3 regions of the Pradoshia sp. Z5_111 genome follow, and region 1 is predicted to be linked to each of the others. Evidence: riboswitches for the same ligand, from Rfam matches in the RefSeq annotation. Region 1 holds a riboswitch; each other region holds the start of a gene.
What was found. Region 1 has a riboswitch for S-adenosylmethionine ahead of AC4D4A_RS01220 (bifunctional homocysteine S-methyltransferase/methylenetetrahydrofolate reductase). Riboswitches for the same ligand answer to the same signal wherever they lie in the genome.

Region 1 (4,962 bases):
ACTATGCTGAATGGAAAGAATGACTGGTTTACAGATGGTGTGAATGTCAGCTTCGTTTCCCGTCTGGAGGAAGAATCCATTTTTGTTCGCACATATGAACGAGGAGTTGGCTTTACGGATGCATGCGGAACGGCAATGTCAGCTTCAAGTCTAGTTACAAAATGGATTGATGAGTTGGCTGATGAAGCAGTTCTGCACGTCTATAATCCAGGCGGAATGGTCTTGTGCCAGGTTCATGATTTGCCAGATAAAACGTGGATTGATTTGATTGGCAATGCAACGTATGAGTATGAAACAGTTATTCAATTAAATTTGGAACCACTACATGTTAGCTTTGGAGAAAGGAAAGTCTATAGAGAAGAAGCAGAGGCTTATTCAGCATTCCAACAACATGCTAAAGCATATGTAGAATCTAAATTAGGCTGAGCCATTATCATATCGGGATAGGAGGGCAAAATGAAGAAGCAGACAAATACCTTTTTAAATGTTCATGTAATCACCTTTTTCGTATTAATCGCCCTCTTTATTGTGTGTACCATCCTTTTCGTAGATATTGCAGAGGACATAAATGGGAATGAGCTTTATCATTTTGATATGACCATCATCCAGGCTGTGCAGGGGAGTATTAATAACTTAAGCACAAAAGTCCTTACCTTTATAACTAATCTTGGATCAGTGGATGGGAATATTCTATTGGTTATCCTTTTCTCTGTGTTTTTATTATTTAAAAAACGTGTAGTAAGTGTCATATTCTTAATCATCACGACATTATCAGGCGGTTATGTTAACCATTACTTAAAATGGATTTTTCAGCGGGAGAGACCAACATTAAATCCATTGATCGAGGTAAATGGCTTCAGCTTTCCGAGCGGTCATGCTATGTCATCCTTTATCCTTTACGGCGCACTTATGATCATAACTACCAGAATCACGAAGAATCGGCCTATCAGATTGGCTGTCTATGCGATTTGTATATTTATGATTTTAACGATTGGTTACAGCCGAATCTACTTGGGTGTCCATTATCCGAGCGATGTCATTGCAGGGTATATTGCAGGATGTGCATGGCTTGCTATCATTGCAACTGTATTTACATTTGGGGAATATCGAAAAACAAAAGGTTCGAAATCGTAATAGGGGCTGTCGGTAAGCCATAATGGCTTATGGACGGCTTTTTTTCTGGAAATCCTGGCGGTCTGTGGCAAAAGGTTATTTAAGGAAATATGTGTTGTGATAATTTATAAAGTAAAATATTCTGGCATAAGTAAGCAAGGGGAGTAAATAAAAGGGATTCATTAGCAAGGATTAAGGATATTTAATTCCCTTAAAAAGACCAACAGGGTCATTATGTTATCAATAACATATATGGTATAATTTTCATACAACTACTTGGTGCGGGTGGTATGCACCTTCTTTTCCTTATATAAAGGAGAAGGGAGGTGATATACGTATGGATTTTCTAATAGCTCTGGCAAAAGATGTAGCAATGATCTTTTTCACGACCCTTGCTGCCGGCATCGCCACGCGATTCGCCAATCTTCGGCTAAAGGGCAAACGAAAAACCACCCCGCGCCGACCAAAGCATAAGGGTGGTTCCTCTAAGAATTAAGCTATTTGCATACCACTCGCTATTAGTTGTACCAGGGAGTATCCAGCTCTCTGGTTTTTAATATATGTCTATATGTTTATAATATACCCTAAATAATAGAAATTCAATCAAAACTGATGGAGCAGCTTATGGTTTTTATTGTTTCAAAAGGGTCAGATAGAAAGAGTGGCATAGGCTTGATTGGAACTTCTAATACTCACAAAAAAGTCTATTTGATGGCTGTGACATTAATAGATAAGCACGGTTTGAGCGGTTTTGTTTGAACCTTAATAGATTTAAAGCCTGTTTTGTTTAGAACCTCTTTAATCTCATCAGCAAAGGCATAAGCCTGTTCTTCAGTTGCTTCTTCCTGCCTTGGCTGTACGGTTATAGTCAGTTTTCCATTCTCTTTTAATAAAGAATGTATTTTTTGAATACAAGCCTCTTGATTTTCCCATAATGGATAACTATTTACACTGAATATTTTATCGTACACCATTGGACTCTGAATCTCGAGAACAGTTCCATTGAATAAACGAAGCTGATTGCGTTTGAGTTGTTCTTGATTACGCTTGCTTGCATTGTTCACCATTTCTTCTGATGGATCGACACCATCAATTTGAACGGTAGGGTGCTTCTTAAAAAGCGTATGCATTCCTTCACCCGGACCAAAACCAACTTCAAGCATTGTGTCATTTGGGGTAATAGACAATTGATCAAATGTCCATTCATATAATTCCTCATTTTCGTAGGCCATTATTTTACCTGCAATCTTTCCGAGGACACCAGTTGGATTTTTAAACTGATTCGTTATTATTTCCTTCATTTAACATCACTCCTACCCCATACATACCCAAAATACTAAATCGTTAACTCTTTTGGATTAATTATCAAAATAGATTGAAATAACTGAAAATTTATAGTAAATTAAGTAAATATATAATTTCATATTCTTATCTAGAGAGATGGAGGGACTGGCCCGTTGAAATCTCAGCAACCTGGATGGTGATCCAAGGTGCTAAATCCAGCAAGCAATGCTTGAGAGATGAGAGACCTTAGGAAAGAGGGCTTTCATGATGAAAGCTCTTTTCTATTAGTCTGTTTTCCTCATCAGAGAGATTAACCAACTAATTAGGGGGAAAGACAGTGAAACTCTTGGAAACGTTAAATGAAAAAATTCTCGTCGCAGATGGAGCGAGTGGAACACTTTTATATTCATTTGGAATTGATAGTTGCTTTGAAGAGCTTAATTTGACAAACCCCAATCAGATCAAAAAGATGCATAGAAGTTATATTGAGGCTGGTGCTGATGTGATTCAATCGAATACATTCGGTGCAAATTTTCATAAATTAAAGCGCTATGGCCTTGAAAGGGAAGTTTCTCAAATTAATAGAGCCGGAATGAAAATTGCGAAAGCTGCTGCTGATCCAAATACATTTGTTATCGGGACGATTGGCGGCTTGCGGAGCTTCAGGAAATCAGAATTAACACTAACGGAAATTAAGGGATATTTCGACGAACAGCTGACCGCTTTATTAGAAGAAAAGCCGGATGGCATTTTACTTGAAACCTATTATGATTTAGACGAATTATTAACGGTAATAGAGTCGGCCAGAAAAATGAGTAATCTTCCTCTTATCGCGAATATATCTCTGCATGAAACAGGCCTTTTGCAAAATGGAATGCATGTCAGTGAGGCGTTTTCTCTAATGAAAAAAACAGGCGCCGATGTGGTAGGCATCAATTGTCGGATGGGGCCTTATCATATGATTCGCTCTTACGAAGAAGTACCTGTGTTAGAGGATACCTATTATGCGGCCTATCCAAATGCCAGCTTACCTGATTTATCAGATGGAAGATATGTCTATTCGACAGAAGCGGATTATTTCATTAATAGTTCAAGGCAGCTTGTGAAGCAGGGGGTCCGGCTGTTAGGTGGATGCTGTGGTACAACTCCTGCCCATATTCAGGCCATTCGTAAAGGAATCGAAGATCTTCACCCTGTAAAGGTGAAGGATTTTGTAGCCAAGCCGAAGCATCAGCCTATATCATATGAAATCATTCAATATAAACGAAAAGGTCCAGATACAATTTCAGGTAAGGCAAAAAAACAAACGACGGTGATCGTGGAGCTGGACCCTCCAAAGACGTTCGGCCTGGAGGATTTTTTAATAGGAAGTCGCTATCTATTAGATTCAGGTGCTGATGCGATTACACTTGCGGATAATTCATTGGCATCACCGAGAATATCCAATCTTGCGGTAGCGTCGATTTTACAATCAAAATTAAATACGGTGCCTCTAGTTCACTTAACTTGTCGGGATCATAATCTGATTGGCTTGCAGTCTCATTTAATGGGCATGCATTCCCTTGGATTATCAGAGGTGTTGGTAGTGACTGGGGATCCTTCGAAAATTGGTGATTTTCCGGGCGCAACTTCCGTATATGATCTTTCTTCCATGGACCTGATTTCATTGATTAAGCAATTGAATGAGGGGCGCTCTTATTCTGGAAAATCGTTGGGCAACCGGGCAAATTTCGATATCGCAGCTGCCTTGAATCCAAATGTAAAGTACATAGATAAAGCCGTACAGCGAATGGAAAAGAAAATTCAGGCTGGAGCTGATTACTTCTTAACGCAGCCCGTGTTTAGTATTGAAAAATTAGAAGAAGTATACGCGGCAACCAGGCATATAACAAAGCCGATTTTTATTGGCATTATGCCTTTAACGAGTCACCGGAATGCAGAGTTTTTACATAATGAAGTCCCCGGTATTTCCTTGCCGGTTCATGTTAGAGAGGCGATGGAAAGAGCCGGAGCGGATAAGGAAGCCTGTGCTCGCGAAAGCTTTGCCATTTCAAAAGAATTAGTGGACGCGGCAAGTGAACTATTTAACGGTATCTATATTATTACACCTTTTATGAAATATGAATTAAGCGGGAATTTGGTTCGGTACATCAAAGAACAGAAATCAGTTGTAAATAAGGAAGTGCATCTATCATGAGAACAGAAAAATTGAAAGAGTTATTGGCTGAAAGAATAGTTATTCTAGATGGAGCAATGGGAACCATGATTCAGGCACATCAATTAACAGAGGTTGATTTTGGCGGAGAACAATACGATGGGTGTAATGAGTATTTAACGCTAACCCGCCCGGATGTAATCCAATTGATTCATGAAGAGTACTTGGCAGCTGGGGCGGATATTATTGAAACAAACACATTCGGGGCAACGCCCATTGTACTGGATGAATATGATCTTGGTCACCTGGCATATCAGCTAAATAAGGAATCAGCTCAATTGGCTCGAAAAGCAGTTGAACAATTTGACAGTCCTGATAGTCCTCGCTTTGTCGCAGGCTCAATGGGACCT
Region 2 (4,962 bases), on a different contig from region 1:
ATGAAATACAGAGAACTTGGGTTGAAAGATAAAGTTAAGGAAATGTCTGAAGATGAGAGCCTAGCCCTGCTTGCATCAGATGGGATGCTGATCAAACGTCCAATTGCATTTGATGGAGAAAAGGTTACAGTAGGATTCAAAGAGGAAAATTATCAGAAAATATGGGCATGAAACAATTGTCAAATAACCAGTTTGATGTCATGATAAATAGGAACCATACATACATTTTGGGGGGATTAAATCATGAGCATTCCAGCGGGATTACGTTATACAGCTGAGCATGAATGGGTTAAACAAGAGGATGGTAAGATTCGAATTGGAATAACTGATTTTGCTCAAAAAGAACTGGGAGACATCGTATTTGTGGAGCTACCGGAAATAGGTGATCAATTGACCCGTAATGAACCGTTTGGCAGTGTAGAGTCAGTAAAGACAGTATCTGAATTATATGCGCCAATCAGTGGGACAGTTGTTGAAGTAAATGAAGAATTAGCGGATAGTCCAGAATACGTTAATGAATCTCCATATGAAAAAGCATGGATGGTAGTAGTTGAACCATCCGAAATCAGCGAATATGATGAATTAATGGATGCTGACCAATACGAAACAGCGACTAAAGAAGAGTAGTCAATAAAGGGAAGAAGTTTTGGGTCATTCGTAAGCTTCTTTCCTTTTTATATGCTTTAAATCAATTGTTACTTTCCATTATGTTAGGGTAAGATACATATAATGAAAAAGACGAAGGCGAAGGCATTTGTCCAATCACATAGAACGTACTCTCCTAATAAAAGGTGATCAATCATGCGGGATGCTCAAAGTGAGAAAGTGATAATTGTGGAAGGTTCTACCGACCGCCAAAAAATACAATCTGTACTTAATGAACCTGTCGATATAAGATGTACAAATGGAACCATCAGTTTATCGAAACTGGATGAATTAGTCGACGAACTTGAACAGAGAGATGTGTATATTTTGGCTGATGCCGATGAATCTGGAGAAAAGCTGAGAAAACAGTTAAGACGAGAGATGCCAAATGCATCTCACATATATATTGATCGTACATACCGTGAAGTAGCAAACGCGCCAAGATACCATCTAGCAATGGTTCTTTTGGCAGCCAATATAGATGTGAAAGCCGAATTTTTAAAACAAATGAAGGATGTAATAAAAAATGAACAATCAAACCACGATAAATAAAGCAATCTACACATTTACCCCTCTTTGCGGAACGTGTCAATTAGCAGGCAAGATGCTTGATATTGCAAAGGAAGTCCTCCCCAATGCCTCTTTGGAAAAAGTCAATCTTAACTATGCTAAGGAACTTGCAGAAGAATATCAAATTCAAAGTGTACCATGCCTCATTTTAATCAAGGATAACCAGCCAATCGATAAAATCTATGCCTTCCACTCAGTTCCCTATCTTGTAGATCAATTAAAGAGAATTACAGAATAAGAGCAGTTTATTTCTCAGGAAATATGTCGATACAATATTTAACTAGAATCTCTTAAAGGTGCTGTTTTTATCTTACGCTGTCTATGTCAGAAGTTTTAATAGATTGTAGAATTCTCCCCAATAGCCTGTAATATAACTAATCAGACGTTTACTGAGTGGCTAACTGCAGGCGGATTTTTATAAAATATAGCAAAGGTAAGCCTCTTGATATATAATTAAAAATTCAGAATAATCAGTTGACTCAAATTTCCCCATATGCTATAGTTTTAACAACTTAATACTTGGTTCTTATCAAGAGAGGTGGAGGGACTGGCCCGTTGAAGCCCGGCAACCGGTATTTTTATAATACACGGTGCCAATTCCTGCGGATACAAATAAATCCGGGAGATAAGGAGAGATGGAAAATGCCTGCCTCTTCTTATATGAAGAGGTTTTTTCATTTACTCACTTCTCTACTTAAAATGAAATGGAGAGATGTAGAATGGCAAATGAAGAAAAGAAGTATCGGTTTGAAACAGTAGGTATACACGGAGGATTGCAGCAGGATTCGGTAACTGGAGCGAGAAGCGTGCCGATTTACCAGACGAATGCTTATTTATTTAAAGACACAGATCATGCTGCGGATTTATTTGGATTAGCTGAATCTGGCTATATTTATACTAGAATTCATAATCCCACTTCAAGTGTATTCGAAGAACGCATAGCCGAATTAGAAGGTGGCATTGGAGCTTTAGCTGTTTCAAGTGGTGCTGCAGCTATAACACTCTCCATTCTAAATATTGCGGGAGCAGGTGATGAAATTATCTCTGCATCCACTCTATATGGCGGAACCTACAATTTATTTGCCAATACTCTTCCTAAGTATGGTATTAACGTAAGGTTCGTGGATCCAAGTGATCCAGAAAATTTTAGAGAAGCGATTACTTCAAAGACCAAAGCTATTTTTGGAGAAACGATTGGAAATCCAAGCCTGCAGGTTCTTGATATTGAACGGGTGGCGGAAATTGCTCATGAAGCTGGAATTCCATTAATCATTGATAATACATTTGCTACTCCTTATTTATCACGTCCGATTGAGTTTGGAGCGGATATCGTCGTACACTCAGCTACGAAATGGCTGCTTGGAAATGGAACCACATTAGGTGGGGTCATAGTCGATGGAGGGAAGTTTGACTGGAATTCATCTAAATTTCCGGGCTTTACAGAACCGGATCCAAGTTATCATGATCTGATTTACAGTGAAGCAATTGGTGCAGCAGCATTTATTGTGAAGGCTAGAGTTCAGCTGTTGAGAGATTTAGGTCCTTCCTTAAGCCCGTACAATGCCTTTCAATTTATTCTCGGATTGGAAACTCTGCATGTGAGGATGAAGGAGCATATAGCCAATACGAGATTAATAGTTGATTATTTAAAACAGCATCCGGCTGTATCATGGGTCTTGTATCCAGGAGATTCAGATCACCCTGATTACGAAAAAACGAAGAAATATTTACCCAAAGGTGCTGGAGCAGTCGTTGTTTTTGGAATAAAGGGTGGACGCGAGGCAGGTAAAAAACTGATTGATTCCGTTGAACTGTGGTCCCATGTGGCCAATGTGGGGGATGCAAAGAGCTTAATTATCCATCCGGCAAGCACGACTCATCAGCAATTAAGTGAAGAGGGATTAAAAGCATCTGGTGTGCAGGAGGATTTAATCAGACTGTCTGTTGGAATTGAAAATGCAGAAGATCTAATTGAAGAATTGGAGCTTGCTATTGAAAAAGCAACAGGTATAGCTTCCGCTGAGGCGGCTGTGAAATAACATATTGAATATGCTATGCAGACTTTGGTGTTGACAGTTCTTTCTTTAACATGATAGGATAGCAGACAGTTAGAATTAATTGAATAGTTTATGTACTCTTATCAAGAGCGGTGGAGGGATTGTGCCCTTTGAAGCCCGGCAACCGGCAATCATTTATGATTGAAAAGGTGCCAATTCACACAGGATAATAGATCCTGGGAGATGAGAGAAAGGAACATGTTATAAATTAATCATGCCTTTCTGCCTCCGCAGAAAGGCATTTTTGTTTAACTGAAGTTATTCTTTAATTATAGGTTGATAGAAAGAGCAGGTGAACTTTTCATGATTACATTACGTGATGTATCGAAGACCTTCTCAGGAACATTTAAACGTTCATCAGCTGTCAAAGCAGTGGATCAAGTCTCATTGTCTATTGAAAAGGGCGAGATCTTTGGAATTATCGGGTACAGCGGTGCGGGAAAAAGTACTCTCATTAGAATGCTGAACGGTTTAGAGAAGCCAACAGAAGGAAGTGTCTTGGTGGCAGGCAAAGATATGGCTGCTATAAAGGGCGCTGAATTAAGAAAAGCCAGAATGGAAATAAGTATGATTTTCCAACACTTTAATCTCCTCTGGTCAAGGACAGTCAGTGAAAATATAGAGTTTCCTTTAGAAATTGCAGGGGTACCAAGCAAGGTACGTAAAGAGAGAGTAAAGGAGCTTGTAAGTCTGGTAGGATTGGATGGCCGTGAAAATGCTTATCCGTCTCAGTTAAGCGGCGGTCAGAAACAGCGAGTCGGTATAGCGCGTGCATTAGCGAACAATCCGCAGGTTCTTCTTTGTGACGAGGCGACATCAGCACTTGATCCTCAGACTACAGACGATATTTTGGATTTACTCGTTGATATAAATAAAAGGCTTGGCTTGACAATCGTATTAATTACTCATGAAATGCATGTTATTCGTAAAATCTGTCATCGCGTTGCTGTGATGGAGATGGGGAAAGTAGTGGAGAGCGGAAAAGTACTTGATGTATTTAAAAAACCGAATGCTCCGATTACTAAACGATTTGTCCAGCAAGTGACTGAGCCAGAAGAAACGAAAGAGACGATTGAGCATTTGCTTGCTGAATATCCGACGGGTAAAGTTGTACAATTATCCTTTATTGGTGAATCAGCTGAAACCCCTGTTTTATCAGAGGTTATCCGCTCTTACAAAATCAATGTAAACATATTGCAGGGTAAAATATCGCAGACTCAGCACGGGTCCTATGGAACATTATTTATTCATGTAGACGGTGATGCTGCTGAAGTGGCAAAAGCAATTGACTATCTCCACAATCAGGAAATTGGTGTGGAGGTGATTTCAGAATGATGGAAACATTATTACCAAATGTAGTTTGGGAACGAATTTATGAAAAGACATGGGAAACCTTGTATATGACAGGTGTCTCATTAATCGCAACTTTTTTCCTTGGAATTATATTGGGTCTACTATTATTCTTGACCTCAAAGGGGAATATGTGGGAAAACAAAGTGATTTACGGAATCGTAGGTGCTTTCGTTAACATATTCCGTTCCATTCCATTTATTATTTTAATCGTCTTGTTAATTCCTTTCACAAAGGCTTTAGTAGGAAGTATTATCGGTGTCAATGCGGCTTTGCCAGCATTAATTATCGGTGCTGCTCCATTCTATGCGCGAATGGTTGAGATTGGATTGCGTGAAAT
Region 3 (4,962 bases), on a different contig from region 1:
CTGTATTGATCATGGTACGATTAAGCATTTTGAGGCACAGAAATAGAGAGTATTATTTAACTACGGCATTTGTTTAAGTAAATATGCCTAGCTTTCCAATACGTTCTATTGCTTCTATTAGCCGGTCTTCGTCTACTAATAAGCCGACACGAATATAGCCTTCTCCGTATTCACCAAAGCCTTTTCCTGCTGCAACGGCTACATCTGCTTTTTCAAGCAAATAATCAGCGAAGCTTTCGCTCTTAAAGCCGTCCGGTACAGGAAGCCAAGCAAAGAATGATCCAGTTGGTGCTTCGACTTTCCAGCCGATTTTATTGCAAGCGTCAATGAGGGAGTTTCGTCGTCGTTCATAGCGATCTATAAGCTCTTCTACGCAGGATTGCTCACCTGTCAAGGCTGCGATTGCTGCTCTTTGTACAGCCGGGAAGAGGCTGACGTAAAGATGATCTTGAATGAGATTGAGTGCTTCGATGATATCTGGATTTCCGATAGCAAAGCCCACGCGCCAGCCTGCCATATTGTAAGTTTTCGAGAGTGTGTACATTTCAATGCCGACTTCTTTTGCACCTTCCGTTTCAAGAAAACTGATAGGTTTTTGTCCATCAAAGCCAATAGCTCCATAGGCAAAATCATGAAGTACGGTAATGTTGTTTTCTTTTGCAAATGATACTGTTTTTTCAAAAAAGGCATGATCGGCGGTAGCTCCAGTCGGATTATTTGGGTAGTTTAAATACATTAGCTTTGCATGGGTCCTTTGTTCTAAAGGAATGCTTTTATAATCCGGCAAAAATTGATTATCTTTTGTTAGTGGAAAAGTTTCATAGTTTACGTTTGCTAACACGGCTCCTGATAAATAGTCGGGATAGCCTGGGTCTGGCAAGAGCATTAGCTCACCATCGTTGAGCAAGCACATTGGTAGTTCAACTAGCCCGGCCTTCGTTCCAAAAAGGATGGCAACTTCAGTTTCAGGGTCAACCTCGACGCCGTAATGCTTTTGATAAAATTGTGCCGCAGCTTCTTTCAATTCATCCAAACCTCGAAATGGAGAATATTTGTGAGTTTGTGCATCTTCAGCCGCTACTTGCAGGGCTTTGACAATATGCCTGGGAGTAGGTTGATCAGGATTCCCTTGTCCTAGGTTAATAATATCTCTTCCTTCAGCTATAGCGCTGTTAACTTTTTGGACAAGTGTTGCAAAAAATTGGACTGGCAGTTTTTTTAAGCGCTCTGAATATGTCATATAATTCACCTTTGCGACGAGAGAATAGTTTTGAATATTTAAATAATATGTAAAATTCTATAACCTTTTTTTAGAAATGTCTATAGTGAGGTGAAAGATTTTGAGAATAGCGGTAGTAAATGGTTATTAGATTTGCTGAGTCATAGATTATGGGGAAACGTTTGATGGTCCTTTGGGAAGTGATTGTATTTTTGAAATAGAGAATATGGGGCCGACTATGCCTTAAATGAGCTTGTTCGATTGGCAGATGAAAATGTTGAGCGAACGAAAGTATTATTCAATCGTCTTGCGAAAATATAGAGTGTGAATATTGTCGTTAATTCGGTTGCCACGAAGAAGAATGGGAAGTATTTTTCATACGATGTAGTGGACAAGGTTCGAGAAATTTTTTTGGAATATTTTTTAGATATTGCAATAAAGAAAGCGACTGAAGATTATATATTAAAAAGTTTTTTGTTGACAGACTATTCTGAAGTCTGTAATATCATAAACAAATCAAATAAAGCTAAAACTTATCGAGAGTGACCGAGGGACTAGGCCCTATGACGTCCGGCAACCCCCTTATAGGGAAGGTGCCAATTCCTGCAGAATGTATACATTCTGAAAGATAAGTCGAGATAGATGTATTTCGATGCCCCTTTCAGATGAGAGGGGCATTTTTGTTTCAAAAAATGTGTAGAGACAGAGGGCGGCATATGATAAAAATTCAGAATCTTAATAAGATTTACAAAAATAAAAGCGGCGTAGTAAATGGAGTTGATAATGTTTCCTTAACCATTCAAAAAGGGGAGATATTTGGGATTGTTGGGTACTCAGGAGCAGGTAAAAGCTCGCTGCTTCGCTGTATTAATTTGTTGGAGCGTCCAACATCGGGCAATATCACAGTTGATGGAGTTGACTTGACTAAGCTGAGAAGCAAGCAATTGCGTCATGCACGCTTGAAAATCGGGATGATTTTTCAGCACTTTTATCTTATTAGCCAGAAAACGGTTTTTGAAAATATAGCTTTTTCTTTAAAGGCAGCAAAAGTTCCACGGACTCAAATACAAGAACGGGTAGAAGAGCTGTTGAAAATGGTTGGATTAGCCGAAAAACGTGATGTGTACCCTTCACAGCTAAGTGGAGGACAGAAGCAGCGTGTAGCAATTGCGAGGGCATTAGCGAATAATCCGACAGTACTCCTTTGTGATGAGGCCACCTCAGCTTTAGATCCGACAACAACGAAGTCCATACTGAATTTGTTGAAAAAAATCAATAAGGAGCTAAATATTACGATTGTTTTGATTACGCATGAGATGAATGTGGTCAAGGAAATATGTAATCGCATGGCGATTATGCAGGAAGGCAAGGTCATTGAGGAAGGCTCGGTGTATGATATTTTTGCTAAACCTCATGCAGATATTACGAAGGAATTCATCAACAGTGTTGTTTCTTTTGAAATACCGGATTCTATTTACCAAAGCTGCAAGGGTCCGATTGTAAAGGTGACGTTCAGGGGTACGGTTGCTGGTGAGGGAGTCATATCGGATATGCTTCAGCAATTTAATGTAAAAGGCAATTTTCTTCATGGTTCAATTGAATATATTCAGGAATTGCCTTTAGGTATTTTTATCATGGAGCTTCGCGGACAGAAGGAAGAGATTAATAATGCGATCTCTTATATAGAAAGTCGAGAGGCAGAAGTGGAGGTGTTCCATCATGGGCTTTGATTTCAACCACTTTATAGAGCTTATCCCTGAAATTAACACAGCATTTTTGCAGACGATTTACATGATTGCTATTTCGTTAGCTGTCGCAATTGTGATTGGTTTGCCAGTCGGAATTCTATTATATGTGACGGAGAAGGGTTTATTTTGGGAAAACAAAACGGTTCAGAGGATCTTAGGATTCGTCGTCAATTTGGTCCGATCTATTCCATTTATAATTTTGTTGGTTGCTCTTATGCCGTTGACCGAACTTGTTGTAAAGACAACGATTGGACCAACAGCTGCTAGCGTATCACTCTCAGTGGCAGCTATTCCGTTTTTTGCGAGAATCGTTGAAACGTCGTTACGAGAAATTGATAAAGGTGTCATTGAAGCCGCAATAGCAGCTGGCGCGTCACCGTGGATGATTATTAAGGAAGTATTATTGCTTGAAGCGAGATCAGGTATCATTTCGGGTATTACACTGACATTAATTAGCTTGATTGGTTTTTCTGCTATGGCAGGAACAGTCGGTGGTGGCGGTATTGGTGATTTAGCAATTCGCTATGGCTATTATCGCTATGATAATACCATTATGATTGCAACTGTTATTATTTTAATCGTTTTGGTTCAGGTTATCCAACTTGCTGGTGATTTCATCGCTAAAGTTATAGATAAAAGATAATAGAAAAGGAGATTGATTTCATGAAAAAGGGGTTAACAGCATTTATTTTATTCTTAGTGGTAGGCACATTGGCAGCTTGCAGCGGCAATGAAACAATTGAGGATGCAAGCTCAGAGCCAAAGAATATTAAAATTGGGGCTACTTCTGGTCCTTATAGTGATATGGCAACAAAGGCAATCAAGCCAGGCTTGGAAGAATTGGGATACAAAGTAGAAGTAGTGGAATTCAGTGATTACATTCAACCGAATAAAGCGTTAGATGGTGGAGATATTGATGCGAACCTATTTCAGCATACTATTTACTTAGAAAACTTTGAAAAAGAGAACAGCATGGACTTAACAGGTTTGATTAAGGTACCGACTGCGCCGATGGGCATTTATTCAAATACGTATAAATCTTTGGATGAAGTGAAGGACGGAGCGACGATTACAATTCCGAATGATCCGGTAAATGCAGCTCGTGCATTCAATACGCTTCAAGATGAAGGATTAATTGTAGTGGATGAAAATGCAGAACCGCTTAAAGTTTCTGAAAAGGACATAATCGAAAACAAGAAAAACTTAAAATTCCAGCCGCTAGAGTCAGGACAGCTACCTCGATCTATTGACAGTGCAGATTTAGCAGCAGTACCAGGAAACTTCGCATTAGCTGCAGATATGGATCTATTGAGTGCTTTAGCGCTTGAGAACATGCTTGATCCGTACCGAAATGTAGTGGCTGTAAAGGCTGATAATGATGATTCCCAGCTAGCTAAGGATATTTTATCAGTGGTAGAGTCTGATGAATTCGAAAAAATAATCGATGAAGAATTTGTCGGCTTCGGTAAGCCTGAATGGATGAAATAAGAAACAATGTCCTTATTCTCTCTTTGTTTTATGTATAAATACAAAGGCTGTATATCCCTTAGATCAAACAATTAATTCAAAACCATAGAAGGAGCATGGCGGGTGTAAGGTTAGACATTCAGAATATATAAAGATAACACTCCCCACTTCTTTAATTGCTTTCATAGTCATACAACAAATAGAAATGAGTGATGAAAATGACTGTTTTTTCAGTTCATGGTGCTCCGAGTGAATATATTTTGAAAGATAATGTATTAGATTTATTGGAAGCTAAACTATTGGAACGCAATCTTCGCAGGGTTCTTGTGGTTCATGGGAAAAAATCATGGGAAGCAGTAAAGCCGTATTGGCCTCAAATGGCAGAGATAGAATTGGAGGAATATACGTACGGAGGCGAATGCTCATTTGCCGAAATCGAAGCGGTTGCAAAGCTGGTCAAACATCATTCATTGGATGCGGTAATAGGTGTCGGAGGCGGAAAGGTACTCGATCTTGTTAAGGCAGTTT

Region 2: another riboswitch for S-adenosylmethionine. It lies ahead of AC4D4A_RS04545 (methionine ABC transporter ATP-binding protein); the one in region 1 lies ahead of AC4D4A_RS01220 (bifunctional homocysteine S-methyltransferase/methylenetetrahydrofolate reductase).
Region 3: another riboswitch for S-adenosylmethionine. It lies ahead of AC4D4A_RS09175 (methionine ABC transporter ATP-binding protein); the one in region 1 lies ahead of AC4D4A_RS01220 (bifunctional homocysteine S-methyltransferase/methylenetetrahydrofolate reductase).

The regions. Positions count from the first base shown of each region.
Region 1 is NZ_JBZCPQ010000001.1:217,626-222,587, forward strand. Features, by position in the region: gene dapF (diaminopimelate epimerase) at 1-426, shown strand, start outside; gene AC4D4A_RS01205 (phosphatase PAP2 family protein) at 457-1,134, shown strand; gene AC4D4A_RS01210 (hypothetical protein) at 1,451-1,609, shown strand; gene AC4D4A_RS01215 (class I SAM-dependent DNA methyltransferase) at 1,818-2,414, opposite strand; SAM riboswitch class I at 2,539-2,640, shown strand; gene AC4D4A_RS01220 (bifunctional homocysteine S-methyltransferase/methylenetetrahydrofolate reductase) at 2,735-4,594, shown strand; gene metH (methionine synthase) at 4,591-4,962, shown strand, end outside.
Region 2 is NZ_JBZCPQ010000002.1:32,062-37,023, reverse strand. Features, by position in the region: gene AC4D4A_RS04570 (arsenate reductase family protein) at 1-171, shown strand, start outside; gene gcvH (glycine cleavage system protein GcvH) at 244-627, shown strand; gene AC4D4A_RS04560 (toprim domain-containing protein) at 802-1,197, shown strand; gene AC4D4A_RS04555 (thioredoxin family protein) at 1,172-1,453, shown strand; SAM riboswitch class I at 1,739-1,847, shown strand; gene AC4D4A_RS04550 (O-acetylhomoserine aminocarboxypropyltransferase/cysteine synthase family protein) at 1,935-3,254, shown strand; SAM riboswitch class I at 3,350-3,462, shown strand; gene AC4D4A_RS04545 (methionine ABC transporter ATP-binding protein) at 3,576-4,607, shown strand; gene AC4D4A_RS04540 (methionine ABC transporter permease) at 4,604-4,962, shown strand, end outside.
Region 3 is NZ_JBZCPQ010000003.1:443,111-448,072, reverse strand. Features, by position in the region: gene AC4D4A_RS09180 (pyridoxal phosphate-dependent aminotransferase) at 74-1,240, opposite strand; SAM riboswitch class I at 1,750-1,854, shown strand; gene AC4D4A_RS09175 (methionine ABC transporter ATP-binding protein) at 1,936-2,949, shown strand; gene AC4D4A_RS09170 (methionine ABC transporter permease) at 2,939-3,610, shown strand; gene AC4D4A_RS09165 (MetQ/NlpA family ABC transporter substrate-binding protein) at 3,631-4,455, shown strand; gene AC4D4A_RS09160 (iron-containing alcohol dehydrogenase family protein) at 4,653-4,962, shown strand, end outside.